DNA from 3 places in the Microbacterium sp. MTN4-26 genome. Region 3 is predicted to be linked to each of the others. Evidence: predicted binding sites of a transcription regulator. Region 3 holds the regulator's gene; each other region holds the start of a gene.
The links. The regulator LexA, encoded in region 3, represses DNA repair genes until DNA is damaged. The targets are predictions, from matches to a motif close to TCGAACANNTGTTCGA.
Positions count from the first base shown of each region.

Region 1: ACGG9C_RS10410 (DUF222 domain-containing protein) is a predicted target of LexA. The motif match lies at 2,703-2,718, and genes of this name have one in related genera.
Region 2: ACGG9C_RS16280 (HNH endonuclease signature motif containing protein) is a predicted target of LexA. The motif match lies at 2,882-2,897, and genes of this name have one in related genera.

Region 1 covers NZ_BTGO01000010.1:121,752-126,765, reverse strand. Annotated here, with positions in the region: gene ACGG9C_RS10435 (DUF3375 domain-containing protein) at 1-27, opposite strand, end outside; gene ACGG9C_RS10430 (DUF1877 family protein) at 93-614, opposite strand; tRNA gene ACGG9C_RS10425 (tRNA-Ser) at 925-1,013, opposite strand; gene ACGG9C_RS10420 (LCP family protein) at 1,104-2,384, opposite strand; tRNA gene ACGG9C_RS10415 (tRNA-Ser) at 2,458-2,545, opposite strand; gene ACGG9C_RS10410 (DUF222 domain-containing protein) at 2,730-4,052, shown strand; gene ACGG9C_RS10405 (HAD family hydrolase) at 4,223-5,014, opposite strand, start outside.
Region 2 covers NZ_BTGO01000027.1:4,838-9,851, forward strand. Annotated here, with positions in the region: gene ACGG9C_RS16255 (TetR/AcrR family transcriptional regulator) at 1-182, shown strand, start outside; gene ACGG9C_RS16260 (cyanamide hydratase) at 319-924, shown strand; gene ACGG9C_RS16265 (DUF6518 family protein) at 1,083-1,676, shown strand; gene ACGG9C_RS16270 (DNA alkylation repair protein) at 1,759-2,232, opposite strand; gene ACGG9C_RS16275 (O-acetyl-ADP-ribose deacetylase) at 2,315-2,815, shown strand; gene ACGG9C_RS16280 (HNH endonuclease signature motif containing protein) at 2,919-4,358, shown strand; gene ACGG9C_RS16285 (hypothetical protein) at 4,531-5,014, shown strand, end outside.
Region 3 covers NZ_BTGO01000008.1:139,138-144,151, forward strand. Annotated here, with positions in the region: gene ACGG9C_RS08935 (alpha/beta hydrolase family protein) at 1-72, opposite strand, end outside; gene ACGG9C_RS08940 (hypothetical protein) at 109-1,563, opposite strand; gene lexA (transcriptional repressor LexA) at 1,875-2,555, opposite strand; gene ACGG9C_RS08950 (LysM peptidoglycan-binding domain-containing protein) at 2,823-3,176, shown strand; gene ACGG9C_RS08955 (histidinol-phosphate transaminase) at 3,203-4,297, shown strand; gene hisB (imidazoleglycerol-phosphate dehydratase HisB) at 4,294-4,893, shown strand; gene hisH (imidazole glycerol phosphate synthase subunit HisH) at 4,890-5,014, shown strand, end outside.

The DNA of each region.
Region 1 (5,014 bases), on a different contig from region 3:
CTCGAGAACCTGGGCGACGGCGGGCACGCGTCCATTCTGAAGGAACACACCGACATCCGTTGACGCAGCGGCGGCGGATAGCTCGGACTGCGTCACCCGATGAGGTAGACCATCCCGCGACCGTCTGTCGCGAGCGCCTCGACGAACTCCTGTGCCCGCGTGAGGTAGTCGAGGACGTAGCGCAGCTCGTCGTCATCGTCGGCTCCGTGCCGGCTGCGCCAAGTGCGCGCCCACGTTCGCACCTGAGACTCGTCGATCGCACAGAGGTCGTCCCGAATCGCCGGCACCTCCTCCGGAAGGATGGTCCTCACCCACGGGTCCCAACCCATGTCGTGCATCGTCACGTTCCCCTCGAACATTCGGCAGCACGAGCCGGCGGCGGGACCTCCGGGCCCCGAGCGCGTGAGGGACTGCAGAGCAGACCATGCCTTGTCGAGATAGAGCATGTCGCGCTTCAGCGAGACCTGCTCGAACGTCGCGACACTCACGCTCACGTGCGGCTCCAGGCCCCATGCGTCAGCGAGCGGGTCGCTGGAGAGAATGCTGTGCGGGTCATCGACCGCCTGCTGAGCGCGGTCGGCATCGAAGGCATATGCGTAGTAGCGGATTCCCATGCGGCCAGCATCCCGACGCAGGCGTTGCCACGATCACCGCATCCGACGCGGTGGGGAGAACGCGCCCCGAATCCGCCGCTGTGGAGGAACGGAGGCCTTCGCATGGCCCCACCCCTGGAGACCGAGGGATAAGCGCTCCCGGTCTCGCCGGAGGCGGCACCGACTGAGCGCTTAATCAAGCTGAGCTCAAGCAGATTGATCAGGATGCGGCCGCAGCGCCGCGCGCACCGCGCAGTACGCAACGCCGCGCAAACGTGGCAGATTTCGTGGCAGAAGGAGAATCACTCACCTCTGACCAGGGGTTTTTCGGCGGAGACGGAGGGATTTGAACCCTCGGTCCCCTTGCGAGGACTCCACCTTAGCAGGGTGGTGCACTAGGCCTGACTATGCGACGTCTCCAGGCATCCACGGCACCGAAGCGCCTGAATGCACCCGGCAATCATAACCGCTGACGCGCGCGGTGACGAACCGCGGGCGTCGACGAAACGATCAGCCGAAGACGTTACCGGCCGAGCACGTCTCCTGCGCAGCGGTCGAACCGGGGATCGAGTCCGGAAGAACCGCGGAGGTCTCGGTCGGGTCGGGCGTCGGCTCACCCGACGACTCTGTGGTCGGCTCCTCCGTGGGCTCTGCGGGCGCCTCGGTCTCCTCAGTGACCGGCTCCTCGATGATCACACCACCGGTGTCGTTTGGGTCGCTCGTCAGCGTGAGCGACTGATTCGCCTCGAGCGCGGCCCACAGCGCATCGGCGGCCTCATAGTTCGGCACGACGCGGTTGGGGTCAGACGGGTCGTCGTACACGGGGTACTGCACGAAGACCATCTCGTCGAAGGGCACATCTTTCACCGCGAGCGCGATCTGCACGAGCGTCATCGGGTTCGTGAGGCTCTGGCTGGGGGTCACGTTGTCGACCGCGGTGGTCGCGAGCTGCAGCAGCGTCGACGGGTTCGACAGCACCTCGTCGCTGACGAGCTTGCGCGCGAGCGACGACATGTACTGCTGCTGGTTGCTGATGCGCGCCAGGTCGCTGCCATTCTCGAGTCCGTGACGAGTGCGCAGGAACTGCAGCGCCTCCACACCCTGGATGTTGCGGGTTCCCGCCGGCCAGTCGATGCCGGTATACCGGTCCTGGATGCCACCGTTGCCGATGCAGACGTCGACTCCCCCGATCGCATCGGTGATGTTGATCACGTTGCCGAAGCTCACCTTGGCGGCGAACGGGATGTTCATGCCACTGAGCTCGGAGATGGTCTTCGCGACACAGTTGAGGCCGCCGTAGGAGTACGCGCTGTTGATCTGCTGCCTGCTCATCGCCGACGACACCGAGCCGTCCTCATCCGTGCACTCGGGGATGGGCACCATCAGGTCACGCGGGAAGGAGATGACTGTGACACGTCGCGGCTCATCGGAGATGTGGACCAGGAGATTGACGTCGTTGAGCTGCCCCTCGGCATCGGCTCCCGTGCAGCGATCGCCGAACAGGTAGGCATACTCCGCCTCGCACTCGTCCGTGCCGACGACGAGCATGTTGACGCCACCTTCGATCGCACCGATGTCGGGCGGCACGGCATCCTGACCCTCGAGAGCGACCGCCTCGTCGGCGAAGCTCGCCGTGATGTCGTAGGCGGTGTAAGCAGCGACGCCCGCACCCGCGACGAAGACGACGGCGGCGACGATACCGATGATCTTCGCCAGCAGACCGGCGGGATGCGGCGACTTCAGCTCGCCGTGTCGTGCGACGGTGCGCCGACCACGCTTGCTCTGACTCACTCGGATCCTCTCGGGTGTCGCCCACCGCTCGTCGGCGCGCTCCCGGGTGCGGATCGCGCCGACCACGATGCTGTGGCGGAGGGTGTGGGATTCGAACCCACGGGACATCGCTGCCCACTGGTTTTCAAGACCAGCTCCATCGGCCGCTCGGACAACCCTCCCGACGAGGCCGCCGCAGCGGCATCCGTCGAACGGCGTCGAGTCTAGCCGACGGCGCTTTGCCGATATTCTCGCAACGGGTTCTGTGGATGCACTGAACGGCACGCGGATGTGGACGGTGCGCGATATCCACCGCCGTCGACCGCCTCCGAAGCGATGTCGGAGGTATGTTCTAAAGTCTTGAGCATGGACAGCGACCCCGACGAGTGGTTCGACGAAGGCGACATGCCGCCCGTCGACATCCCCCTCTCGGTGCTCATGGCGGCAGCGGCGGAACAGCCCGACGAGCTCGACGACGTTCTCGACCTCACCCAGACGATGATGCAGTTCGTCGCCCAACGGTATTCCGCGATCGATGGGATGCGGCGGCGCGCCGTCGACGAGGCGACGGCGTTCAGCGTCGATCTGGCCTCGGTCGCGTTCCGATCCGTGCGTCTCGAGCTGGCCGCCGCGCTGCGCGTCTCGGAGTACGTCGCGGAGGCGATGCTCGTCCACGCCGAGGCCCTGGTGCATCGCTATCCCGAGGTGTGGCATTCGCTTCACGCCGGGCGCATCGACGACGACAAGAGCCACGTGCTGGTCGCGGGGCTCGACGAGATCGGCGCCGAGGCTGCCGCGCTTCTTCTCCCCGAGGCGCTGGACGCCGCCGAGAACCTGCAGATAGGTCCCTTCCGGCGCATGTTGCGCCGGCTCATCGAGACCCACCGCGCGAGCACCCTCGAGGAACGTCACGAACAGGCGCTTGAGCAGCGCCGTGTCGTGCTGGAAACGCTCGGCGACGGAATGGCGTGGCTCGGAGCCCACATTCCCGCGGTCGAGGCACAGGCGATTCACCAGCGCCTCACCGCGATGGGCAAGGCGATCACCGCCGCCGAGGGCGAAGAACGCACGCTCGACCAGGTACGCGCAGACGTGTTCGGAGACCTCCTCATCGACGGCACGACGGATCACGTGCCATCAGAAGCGCGCGGCATCCGCGCGACGGTGGTCGTCACGGTGCCGGCCCTCTCCCTGCTGGAAGACGAGCAACCGGCTGGGTCCGAGCCCGCCGTCGTCGAGGGCCTCGGGCCGATCCCCCATTCCAAGGCTCGCGAGCTCTGCGGCGGGGCACGCGAATGGATGCGCGTGCTCACCCACCCTGAGACAGGGGCGGTGCTGTCCTTCGGCCGCGATCGGTACCGGCCGCCGAAAGTCCTTCGCGACATCGTGAGATGGCGCGCCGGGCGATGCATGGGTCCCGGTTGCGGGATGCCGGCAGAGCGATGCGAGATCGACCACTCGATCGCGTGGGAAGACGGCGGGTCGACCGAGCTGGCCAACCTTCATCCGCTGTGCAAAGGCCACCACACCCTCAAACACCACGGCGGATGGAACCTGCACCACTGCGACGACGGCGACGTGATCTGGACCTCGCCGACCGGGCGAAGATACCGAGTCAGACCGGAACGGCGCGTGCCGATCTTCCGCCCCGACCCCGAGCCACCCGGGCCTCTCGCCGCGCCCTTCTGACCCGCGTTTCGTCTCGCTCCGCTCGCTCAACGACCCAAGGGCGGCCACGCGTGCTGCGTTTCGTCTCGCTCCGCTCGCTCAAGGACCCAGGGGCGCGGAGGGAGGAGCTCCCCTGGTCGTTGAGCGAGGAGCGAAGCGACGAGACGAAACGCGCCGAGCGAACGCGCCGGCTACAGCGCGCGCAGGGCGGCGGCGACGCCGCCCTCGTGCACGGGATCCGTCGAGCCGTTCGCGGCCGCACGCACCTCCTCGGGGCTCTGCCCCATCGCGATCGCGCGGCCACCGTTGCGCACCGCCCACTCGAACATGCCGATGTCATTGCGACCGTCACCGATGACGAGCACGTGCGCCGGATCGAACCCGAGCTCCGTGCGCACCATCTCCAGCGCGGTCCCCTTGTCGACACCCTGCGGCGCGATGTCGAGCCACGCGGTCCAGCCCACGGCGTACGACACCTCGTTCAGGCCGATGCGCTGCACGAGCTCCAGGAAGTCGCCGTCGGTGTTGTCCGGCGAGATCACGACCACCCGACTCACCGGCTTCGCGGCGAGTTCCTCGAACGGCACCCGATCCGCCTTCCCCAGGTTCCAGTCGTCGACGTAGTCGGTGTACAGCCGATGCCCGTCGGGCAGTTCGACCATGTAGTGCGCGTCGGGCAGGTGCTCGCGCAGCAGGGTCAGCACCTCGTGCGCGTCGAAGGACTCGGTGTGGTGCAGCGCATACTCGTGGGTGGCGGCATCCACCCGGCGAAGGATCGCCGCCCCGTTCGCGCACACCACGAAGTCCGGCGCGATGTCAAGCCTTCGGAGAATCGGCTTCGTCGCGTCCCAGCTGCGTCCGGTCGACAGCATCACCTCGTGCCCCGCGGCGACCGCGTGGGCGACCGCATCCACGACCCCCGGACTCATCGACTCGTCTTCGAGGATCACCGTGCCGTCGATGTCGAGAGCGATGAGGACACG
Region 2 (5,014 bases), on a different contig from region 3:
GCGGCGACCTGACCGAGGCCGGCGATCAGATCATCGCGCCGCTCTCGCCCGAGGCATACCCTTCGCTGGTGCGCTTCACGAGCGAGCACGTCATGCAGCCCGGATACGATTTCCGCGACTCGTTCGAAGCGGGACTCGAGATCGTGCTCGACGGCATCGAGCGTCGCGGCCGCAACGAGTGACCGCCGGGACGGCCGGCTCGGTTCACTCCACGTCGACGCGCCGCTCCTCCCTGCCCGCAACGGGATGGCTGTTTTCGGACGGTCGCTGTCGCACCGGGCTGTGTCGGGGGTCCCCACGCGCCCGCAGGATGTATGCATGCGCATCGCGGACTTCACTGTGCCCGACACACTGGCGGCACGCGGTGCCCTCGAGCTCGCCACGCAGTACCAATCCCCCGCGATCACCGCTCACGCACTGCGCTCGTGGCTCTGGGCCGAGGCCTTCGCGCGGGTCGACGGCATCACCGACATCGACCACGAGCTGCTGTATGTGTCTGCCGTGCTGCACGACATCGGCATCGCGACGGAGTTCGATAACCACACAATCTCCTACGAGCACGCCGGCGGGCACGTCGGTGTCGCGCTCACCGCGGGAGCAGGCTGGCCGGCGCACCGGCGCAATCGGGTGCTCGAGGTGATCGTGCGCCACAACTGGCCGGGTGTCGATCCGGCGTTGGACGCCGAGGGCCACCTGCTCGAGATCGCCACGGGTCTGGACATCTCCGGCGCGAGGCCGGATGCTCTGTTGGAAGTCTTCCGACGCGAAGTGCTTGCCGCCCACCCGCGAGGAACGCTCGCCGCGGAGTTCGGCTCATGCCTGAGCGACCAGGCATCACGAAAACCCGATACAGCCGCGAAACGACTCGTCGACGGCGGCCTCATCGTCAAGCTCGCGGCCAACCCCCTCGAACGTCTGGGCTGACTCGACCAGCGACGGAACAAGACGGTTGATGGCGTCATCACGGGCGGTGGCGAGCGGGTCGGGGGGATGAGGCGACCGACGGTCGGTGGCCTGTCACCTCGGGCACATAGAGTGTCCGAGTGGCGCAAGCGGCGACCGCGCAGGCGCGGACAAGATCGATGACGAGCGTGGCGCTCGCCTCAGCCGCGGTGCTCGCGGCGAGCCTGGTGCTCGGCGGCGCGACGGCGTTCGCGCAGGCGTTCCTGCCCGAGTGGTTCGTGTCGTTCGCGAACTCGGCGAGCGGCTGGACCGTCATCACCGCCGCGCTGGTCTACGGGGCTCGAGTGCCCTGGTGGCTGTCCGCCGCGCTCGGGGCGGTGAGCTTCGTGCTGCTCACCGTCGGGTACGCGATCGTGTCGACGATGCGCGGCTACGCGTATGACCCGCTGATGTTCTCGGTGATCGGCCTCGTCGTCGGACCGTTCGTCGGCGTCGCCGCGTGCTGGCTGCGCGCGCGCGGGCTGCGCGCCGCGCTCGGTACGGCCGCGCTCGCGGGAGTCGGAATGGGCGAGGCTGCCTATGGACTCACGGTGGTCGGCGAGACCACGAGCCCGGTGTACTGGATCGTCATCGGGATCATCGGAGTGGTGTTGCTCGGGGTGATGCTGTGGGGTCGTATCCGTGGAGCCCTACCCGTCGTGGTCGCGGTCGGCGGCACGGCGGTCGTGGCGGTCGCCTTCGTGGCGGCGTACAGCATGGTGGGGCTGATCTGACAGCGGCGTTCGCGGTTCCAACGGCGTTCGCCGCTCAGCGCGGCATGCCGCGTCCCCGCGAGGATCACGACGTGCTTCTGCGCTACAGCAGAGCGGCGGCGGTTTGGAGGCTCTGCGCATCGGATGACGCCCATCGAGCCACGATCCGTCTGGCGCGATCGGCCTCAGCGCCCCGAAGCCGAGCGAGCAGCGGACGCACCACATCGACCGTGAGCGGCTCGATGAGGTCGGCGACGCGCGCATCGCGAAGGAACCCCTCGATGCGGGTGAGGTCGTTGCCGGTGAGCGACTCGACGTATCGCTGCAGCAGCACGATCGTTGCCAGCCGGCGCTCGAGGACGGGCACCGACCACAGTTCAGACGCGACGGCAGTCACCTCATCATGCTGCAGGTCGCCGTATCGGCGGAGCGCGTCACGAACGGTGCCGCGCACCGCCCCCACCGATGCGCCGTAGACGCGCAGCCCGCCGACCGACGCGTCGCCGTCCGCCCACGTGCGCCACTCCGTCGCCTCGGCCCGCAGCGTGCGGTCGATGAAGTCGGCGGGCGAATCCATCCCTCCATTCTCGCCTTCGCCCCGCCGCATCTGTCGAGCGCAAGGGGTTCTGAACGACTGCGGCGCAAGGCACCATGACGACATGACCCTCATCACCACTCTCCACGGCGACATCACCGCGCAGCAGGTCGACGCAGTCGTGAACGCCGCCAACCGCGCCATGCGCGGAGGCGGCGGCGTCGACGGAGCGATCCACCGCGCCGGCGGTCGGGCGATCCTCGACGACTGCATCGCCCGCTTCCCACGCGGTCTCGACACCGGGGATGCGGGATGGACGACCGCCGGCGACCTTCCTGCGCGATGGGTCATTCATACCGTCGGACCCAACCACGCCGCCGGGGAGCGCGACCGGCGCCTTCTGGAGTCCTGCTATCGACGATCCCTCGAGGTCGCCGAAGAACTCGGCGCCACGAGCATCGCCTTCCCGCTGATCAGCGCCGGCATCTATGCGTGGCCACTGGATGATGCCATCGACGCCGCCGTCGAGACCATCTCTCGCGCCGACACCGGCCTGGAGGAGATTCGGCTGGTGTCGTTCGCCGCAGCCACACACGAGCGGGTACGGGCACGAGTGGAGCGATAGCTGCGACTCACGGCTCAGACCGATCTCATTTCGAGCGCGCTGCGTGAACTGCACCAACCGATACTTTCGAAGCAATGTCCGAGGTCGGTGAGACGATGACGTCATGACCGAAACAGCCACCGCACCCGACCAGGTCGCCGCCGCGCGACTGGCGCCGGTGGTCACCGAGGTCGTCGACATCCGGCGTCAGATCGCCCAGCTCCAGGCGCGCGAGGCCCGTGCGCTCGCACACGCGGGCGAGATCGCAGACGCGTGGGCGGCCGCAGAAGAGAACATGTCCACCGCCGACCTCCCCCGGCGCTCCGTCGCCGCTGAACTCGCGACCGCCCTTCGGGTGTCCGACCGCACCGTGCAGCGTCAGATCGGCGAGGCCGCGCGGATGGTCGAGATGTTCCCCGAGACGGTGCGCTCACTCGGGGCCGGCCGCATCTCGCTCGCACACGCGCGCGTCATCGTCGAGGCGGGCGACCGCATCGAGCACCCCGAGCTCGCCGCCGAGTACGAGAACAGCGTGCTCGGATACGCCGAGGCCGAGTCCGCGTCACGCCTGCGGCCGATCGCCAGGCGACGAGCGCAGTGGTTCCTCAACGAGACGATCCGCGAGCGCCACGCGAAAGCCGCCGCGACCCGCTCGGTTCAGGTCCACGATCTCGACGACGGCATGGCCGAACTGCAGGTGACGGGGCCGGCCGTGATCATCCACGGCGTCCACGACCGCCTCACCCGCATGGCTCGCGATGTCGCCGAGGCCGATGCCGAGGCCATCCGCAATGCCCGTGACGCCGTGCAGGCCGCAGTGAAGGCCGAGCGCGCGGAATCGAGAAATGGGGCCGAGCCGACGGGATCGGGAGCGAAAACCGAGCGGAACGAACAGAGCGCGGTCGACCGGGCGGAGGCCCACCTCGACGAGCTCCTCGCCGCCCGCCGTGTGCTCGACGCCATCCGGGTCGATCTTCTCGCCGACATGCTCCTCACGGCAGCCCCCGACGCACACATCGGCACGACCGCGACCGGACTGGGCGCGATCCAGGCGCACGTGCGGGTCACCATCCCCGTGCTCACGCTCCTCGACTCCCCGGCTGACGACCCGTTCGAAGCCGTCACTCTCGCCGGACACGGTCCGATCGACCCGAATACGGCCAGGGAGCTCGCAAGAAACGCTCCCGGATGGGACCGAATTCTCACACATCCCATCTCCGGCGAAGTGCTCGGCGTCGACCGATACCAGGCGTCCAGTCAAATGCGCCGCACCCTCGACGTTCGAGATCAGCACTGTCGATTCCCCGGGTGTCGACTGCCTGCCGCGGTCTGCGACCTCGACCACACGCTGGACTGGCAATTCGGGGGCACGACCACCGTGTCGAATCTCAGTCATCTCTGCCGACGACATCACACCCTGAAACATCAGACGCCGTGGACGGTCGTGCAGAAGCCGGGCGGCGTTCTGGAATGGACAAGCCCCACCGGACGGGTCTACCCCGACCACCCCGTGTCCAGCGTGCAGTTCGTCACCGATGCCGAGTTCGATCCGGCGCCGTTCTGACCCGCCGAAGCGGTCCCCTTCGGGAAAGTTCGGGAAAGATAACGCTTTCCTTGACCTTGCCTTCGGGTGGCGTGACAATGGATGAACCGCGTCAGCAAACGCTTTCCCGCAGGTGCGGCGTGGGGAGGAGCACCGACGCTCCTCCGGAAGTCACCGTTTCGAAGGAGATTCAGTGCCCGATCCACGTCGCCCCAGACGACTGAGAACAACCATCGCCGCCGTCGCCGGAGGTGCGATCGTCGCCTCCGGCGCCCTCGCGGCTTCCCCCGCATCCGCCGCCGACGAGATCGACCTGCGCTTCGACTTCGGTGGGTCCTCCTCGCCCACTCCGGAGGGCTGGATTGCGATCCACCCGGGCTCGGCATACGACGCTGACACGGGTTACGGCTTCACCGCGGCTCCGGGAGCGTTCCGCGACCGCGGCGGCGACGACCTGGTCGCCCGCGACTTCACCATCGGAGACGGTTCGGCCTTCGCCGTAGACGTTCCCAACGGCACCTATGAAGTCACGACGTGGGCCGGCGACCTCATCGCCGGCAACCGCACCAGCTTCGATATCGAGGGCACGGCATTCTCGGGTCCGCGCACCTCGAGCGGCGACGTGCACGAGGAGTTCTTCCCCGCGATCGAGGTCTCCGACGGACAGCTGAACATCT
Region 3 (5,014 bases):
GGGCGACGCCGCGGAGGCCGCCTCGGCGGTGATGGGAGAGGGCCAGGAGCCGTAGGGGAGTTCGGAGGTCACCGTCCCACCGTACGACGCGGTGACCTCCCTGCGGGCTCAGCGCAACGGCTGTGTGGGTGCGTTGCCGGGAAGGACCGCCGTGTCGCTTTCCACATCGGCCGCCGTGTCCACGTCGGCCGTCGGTTCCGCCTCGAGGACGTCGTCGGCGTCGATGGCCGCCTGGCCATCAGACGGTGATCTCTCGAGCAGGGCGGTGACGAGCCACACGGCGAGGGCGAGCACGATGACCAGGGCGATGTCGCCGAAAGTCAGGGGCCGCAGCGCGAACAGCACGAGCACGGCGAGCACGAGGATGACGACGCGCACGAGCACGCGCTGGCGATGCATCGCGTCCCCGAAGGCGCCCGTGTCGAGCCCTCGACTGCGCAGTCCCGATCGCGCCGACGCGGTGAGCGAGCCGGCCACGGAGCGGATGCGCCGCGCCGGCGCCCAACGGCCGCTCAGCCACGCCGCCACGGCGACGACGATGCCGAGGAAGGTCAGGACGACCGCCGTATCGCGGACGGCGCCGATCACCGTGTCGTAGATCGACTCCAGAGTGCGAGCGGGGATGCCCAGACCGGGTGCGTTGAGGCTGAGGACGGCTCCCGCGCTCGCGAGGGCTACCGCGAGCAGACCTGCGCCGATCGTGATGGCGACGCCGACCCCGAGCACGGCCGTCGACCGTCGGCGCGCGATCAGCACCCCGACGGCGGCGAGGCCGAGGGCTACGAAGGGGATCCAGTAGCCCGCTGTGACGGCGAGGTTGTAGACGGTGCCCACCAGAAGCAGGCCATCGGCCTGGACGATGACGATGGTCTGATCGATCGCCGGGATGGAGGTGACGAAGCCGAAACCCTGCGCGGCCAGTCGTGACTTCAGCTCCTCGATGATGGGGCCGAGCTGGATGCCGAGGGCGCCGGTGTCGTCGATCGCGATCGCGGTGGAGTCGTCGCCCGTCGCTGCGGCGACGAGCGCACGATGGCTGGCGACGAGAGCCGTTCGCCACACCTCGGGAAAGGCGTCGGACTGGACCACTCCGGTGATCGCCGAGTCGATGAGGCCCTGCACGCCCTGGACGGCGGGCTGCCGGAGGAGGTCGAGCGCCGACGACGCGGCGGGCGGAAGATCGAGGCTCTGCACGCCGTCGATGACGTCGTTCGTGATGCCCTCGACGTCGACGGCCGCGTTCACGGCGGTGGACGCCTGGTCGATCACCAGCTGCTGCACATCGGGATCGTCCGCGAGGGGACCGAAGGTCTGCACGAACGCGTCCTCGCTCACGAGTTCCGCGCGCGCCCACGTGCCGAGGACGGAGACGGGCACGAGGATGCCGGCGAGCACGATGCAGACGGCCGAGATGAGGGCACGCCACCATCCGGTGTGACCAGCGCGGTCTGAGACAGGTCTTTCTCCGCTGAGATCCGAGGACGCCTGGGAACGAAGATCGGCGTTCTCCGCTTTCAGCCGTTCGATCTCCGCGCGGAGATCGGTGATGTCTGTCGTGGCCATGGCGAGGGCTCCCTCTTGTCGGGTCAGCCCCATTGTGGCGGGAACGCCGCCCCGTTCGCACGTGTGCCCCAGATCAGGTTCTCCGACGCCCTCAAGCGGTCGGACACCTTCGTCCCCGAATTCTGGCGCCCGTTCTCTGGATCCTGGCCTCGTGCGAGGTGAGGCGTCGGGGTGCGAGTTCCGTCCTACTCGGCCTCCTGCGGACCCGACTCAGGCTGAGACACCATCGGGATGCCGCCACGGCACCAGAATCGCCAGCACAGCCTGAGTTGTTGCACGCGCGGTGCGCTGGCCGGCTGAGGAGACGGCCGTCAGACGGCGCGCATCACCGCCACGACTTTGCCGAGCACGACGGCCTCGTCCCCGAGGATCGGCTCGAACGCGGAGTTCCGCGGCAGCAGCCACACGTGACCGTCGCGCTGGCGGAAGGTCTTGACGGTCGCCTCCCCGTCGAGCATCGCGGCGACGATGTCGCCGTTCTCGGCCGTCGGCTGCGAGCGCACTACGACCCAGTCGCCGTCGCAGATGGCCGCGTCGATCATCGACTCGCCGGACACCTTGAGCATGAACAGGTCGCCCTTGCCGACCAGCTGCCTCGGCAGCGGGAAGACCTCGTCGATCTGCTGATCGGCGGTGATCGGCACCCCGGCGGCGATGCGCCCGACGAGGGGGACCATCGCGGCATCGCCCACGGGGGGCGCCGCGTCGGCGGGGCTTTCCGTGCTCGCGCCGGGGAGGTCGATGAGGACCTCCATCGCGCGAGTCTTGCCGGCATCGCGGCGCAGGTAGCCGCTCAGCTCCAGCTGATTCAGCTGATGCGTCACGCTCGACAACGACTTCAGCCCGACCGCGTCGCCGATCTCACGCATGCTCGGCGGGTACCCGTGCCGTGCGATCGATCGCTGGATCACTTCGAGGATCGCGAGCTGCTTGTCGCTGAGGCTGCGGCGCCGCCGTGTCTGGGGTCGCGCGCGGCTCGTCGGCTCGGTCATCTCGTGCTCCTGTCTCCTCACCCCTCGTCGTCCGAGGGGCACCGGCCTTCGAATGTCGGAGGTCGGTGATGGGCTCTGCTCATCGAAACGGTATCCGCCCTCGTCCGACACGGTCTGCAAGCGCTCCGCGTGTCGTGTTCGAGAGAAGTCCACCGGTCGGCCCGCTTGACAGCTTACGAGATCGAAGATAGCTTCGGAAGAGAGGTTCGCATCGCCGGCTCCCGGCCGAGTTCAGCGATGCGAACCTCTCGCCGAGAAGGAGGAGAGATGACCGCGATCAGCATCACGCCGCACCACCGCACCCGCCTGCGCATGACCGTGCGCGGCCGTCGCGTTCTTGCCGCCGCGGCGGCACTGCCCGCCGCCGCATGCGTGGCGGTCGCGGTCATCAGTGGCGGCAGCGCGCTCGCGTCGCGCGATGACGCCGGCGACGCTGCCTCGTTCTCCACGGTCGTCGTGAGTGCAGGTGAATCGCTCTGGGCGATCGCGGAGCGCGTGGCACCGGAGAGCGATCCTCGAGACGTCGTTGACGACATCGCGCGCCTGAATGCTCTCGACGGTGTCGATGTCTCGGCTGGTCAGGAGCTGGCCATCCCTGCGCGCTACGACACGGCACCGTAGACCGCCGGGCGAAGCGCGCCCGTACCATGGGAGGGGTGACCGCTCGCCTCGACGACCTTCCTCTCCGTGACGATCTGCGCGGAATGACTCCGTACGGTGCGCCTCAGGCACCGCTTCCGGTTGCGCTGAACGTGAACGAGAACACCCATCCCGTGCCGGATGAGATCGCCGCCGACATCCTCGATGCGATCGCATTGGCGCTTCGGGACGTCAACCGATACCCCGATCGCGAGTTCCTGCCGCTTCGCGAGGCGTTCGCGGATTACCTGGGTGAAGGGCTGCTTCCTGAGCAGATGTGGGCCGCCAACGGTTCCAACGAGGTGCTTCAGCACGTGCTCCAGGCCTTCGCTGGACCGGGGAGGACGGCGTTCGGCTTCGCGCCCACCTACTCGATGTACCCGCTGCTGACGCGAGCGACCGGTGCTGCCTGGGTCGCGGGAACGCGCGAAGACGACTTCTCGGTGACCGCCGATTCGGCGGCCGACCAGGTCGCAGCAGCCGATCCGGATGTGGTGTTCCTGTGCGCCCCGAACAACCCGACGGGCACGCCGCTGCCACTTGACGTGATCGCAGCGGTCTACGACGCGAGCCGGGCGATGGTCGTGGTCGACGAGGCGTACCAGGAGTTCGCGCCTCACGACGAGCCATCAGCGATCACCCTGCTCCCCGGGCGCGAGCGACTGATCGTGTCGCGCACGATGTCGAAGGCATTCGCCTTCGCCGGAGCTCGCGTGGGTTACCTCGCTGCCGACCCCGCGGTCGTGGACGCTCTGCGTCTGGTGCGCCTGCCGTACCACCTGAGTGCCATCACGCAGGCCGCCGCGCTCGCGGCGCTGCGTCACGCGCCGGTCATGCTCGGCATGGTCGACGAGATCGTCGCGCAGCGCGACCGCATCTCCGCCACCCTCGAGGCGCTCGGCTACCAGCCGCACCCGTCGTGGACGAACTTCGTCCTGTTCGGGGGAGTCGAGGACCCGGCGGCGACGTTCGGTGCCCTCTACGACCGCGGCATCCTCATCAGGGACGTGGGCATCCCGCACCACCTCCGCGTCACGGCAGGAACAGAGGCGGAGACGACCGCGTTCCTGGATGCGCTGGCGTCGTTAGGATCGACGTCATGACCCGCACCGCCTCGCTCACCCGATCGACCAGCGAGTCGACGGTCGAGCTCCAGCTCGACCTCGACGGCACGGGGCGCAGCAGCATCGACACGTCGGTGCCGTTCTACGACCACATGCTGACCGCGTTCGCGAAGCACTCGCTCACCGACCTCACGGTTCGCGCGTCGGGCGACACCGACATCGACGCACACCACACGGTCGAAGACGTCGCGATCGTGCTCGGGCAGGCGATCCGGCAGGCTCTCGGCGACAAGGCCGGCATCAGCCGCTACGGGGATGCGCTCGTCCCGCTCGACGAAGCCCTCGCCCAGGCAGTGGTCGACATCAGTGGGCGGCCCTACCTCGTGCACACGGGCGAGCCGGCCGGTTTCGAACACCACCTCATCGGCGGCCACTTCACGGGGTCGTTGGTGCGCCACACCTTCGAGGCGCTGTCCTTCCAGGCGGCGCTGACCGTCCACGTAAGGGTGCTGGGCGGCCGGGACCCTCACCACATCGCCGAGGCGGAATACAAGGCATTCGCGCGTGCCTTCCGCCAGGCGAAAGCGCTCGATCCACTCGTCGACGGCGTGCCGAGCACGAAGGGCGCCCTGTGACCGACCGGCCCCTCGTCGCCGTTCTCGACTACGGATCCGGGAACGTCCATTCCGCGGTCAAGGCTCTCGTCGCTGCCGGAGCCGACGCGCGGCTGACGGCCGACCGCGGGCTGATCCAAGA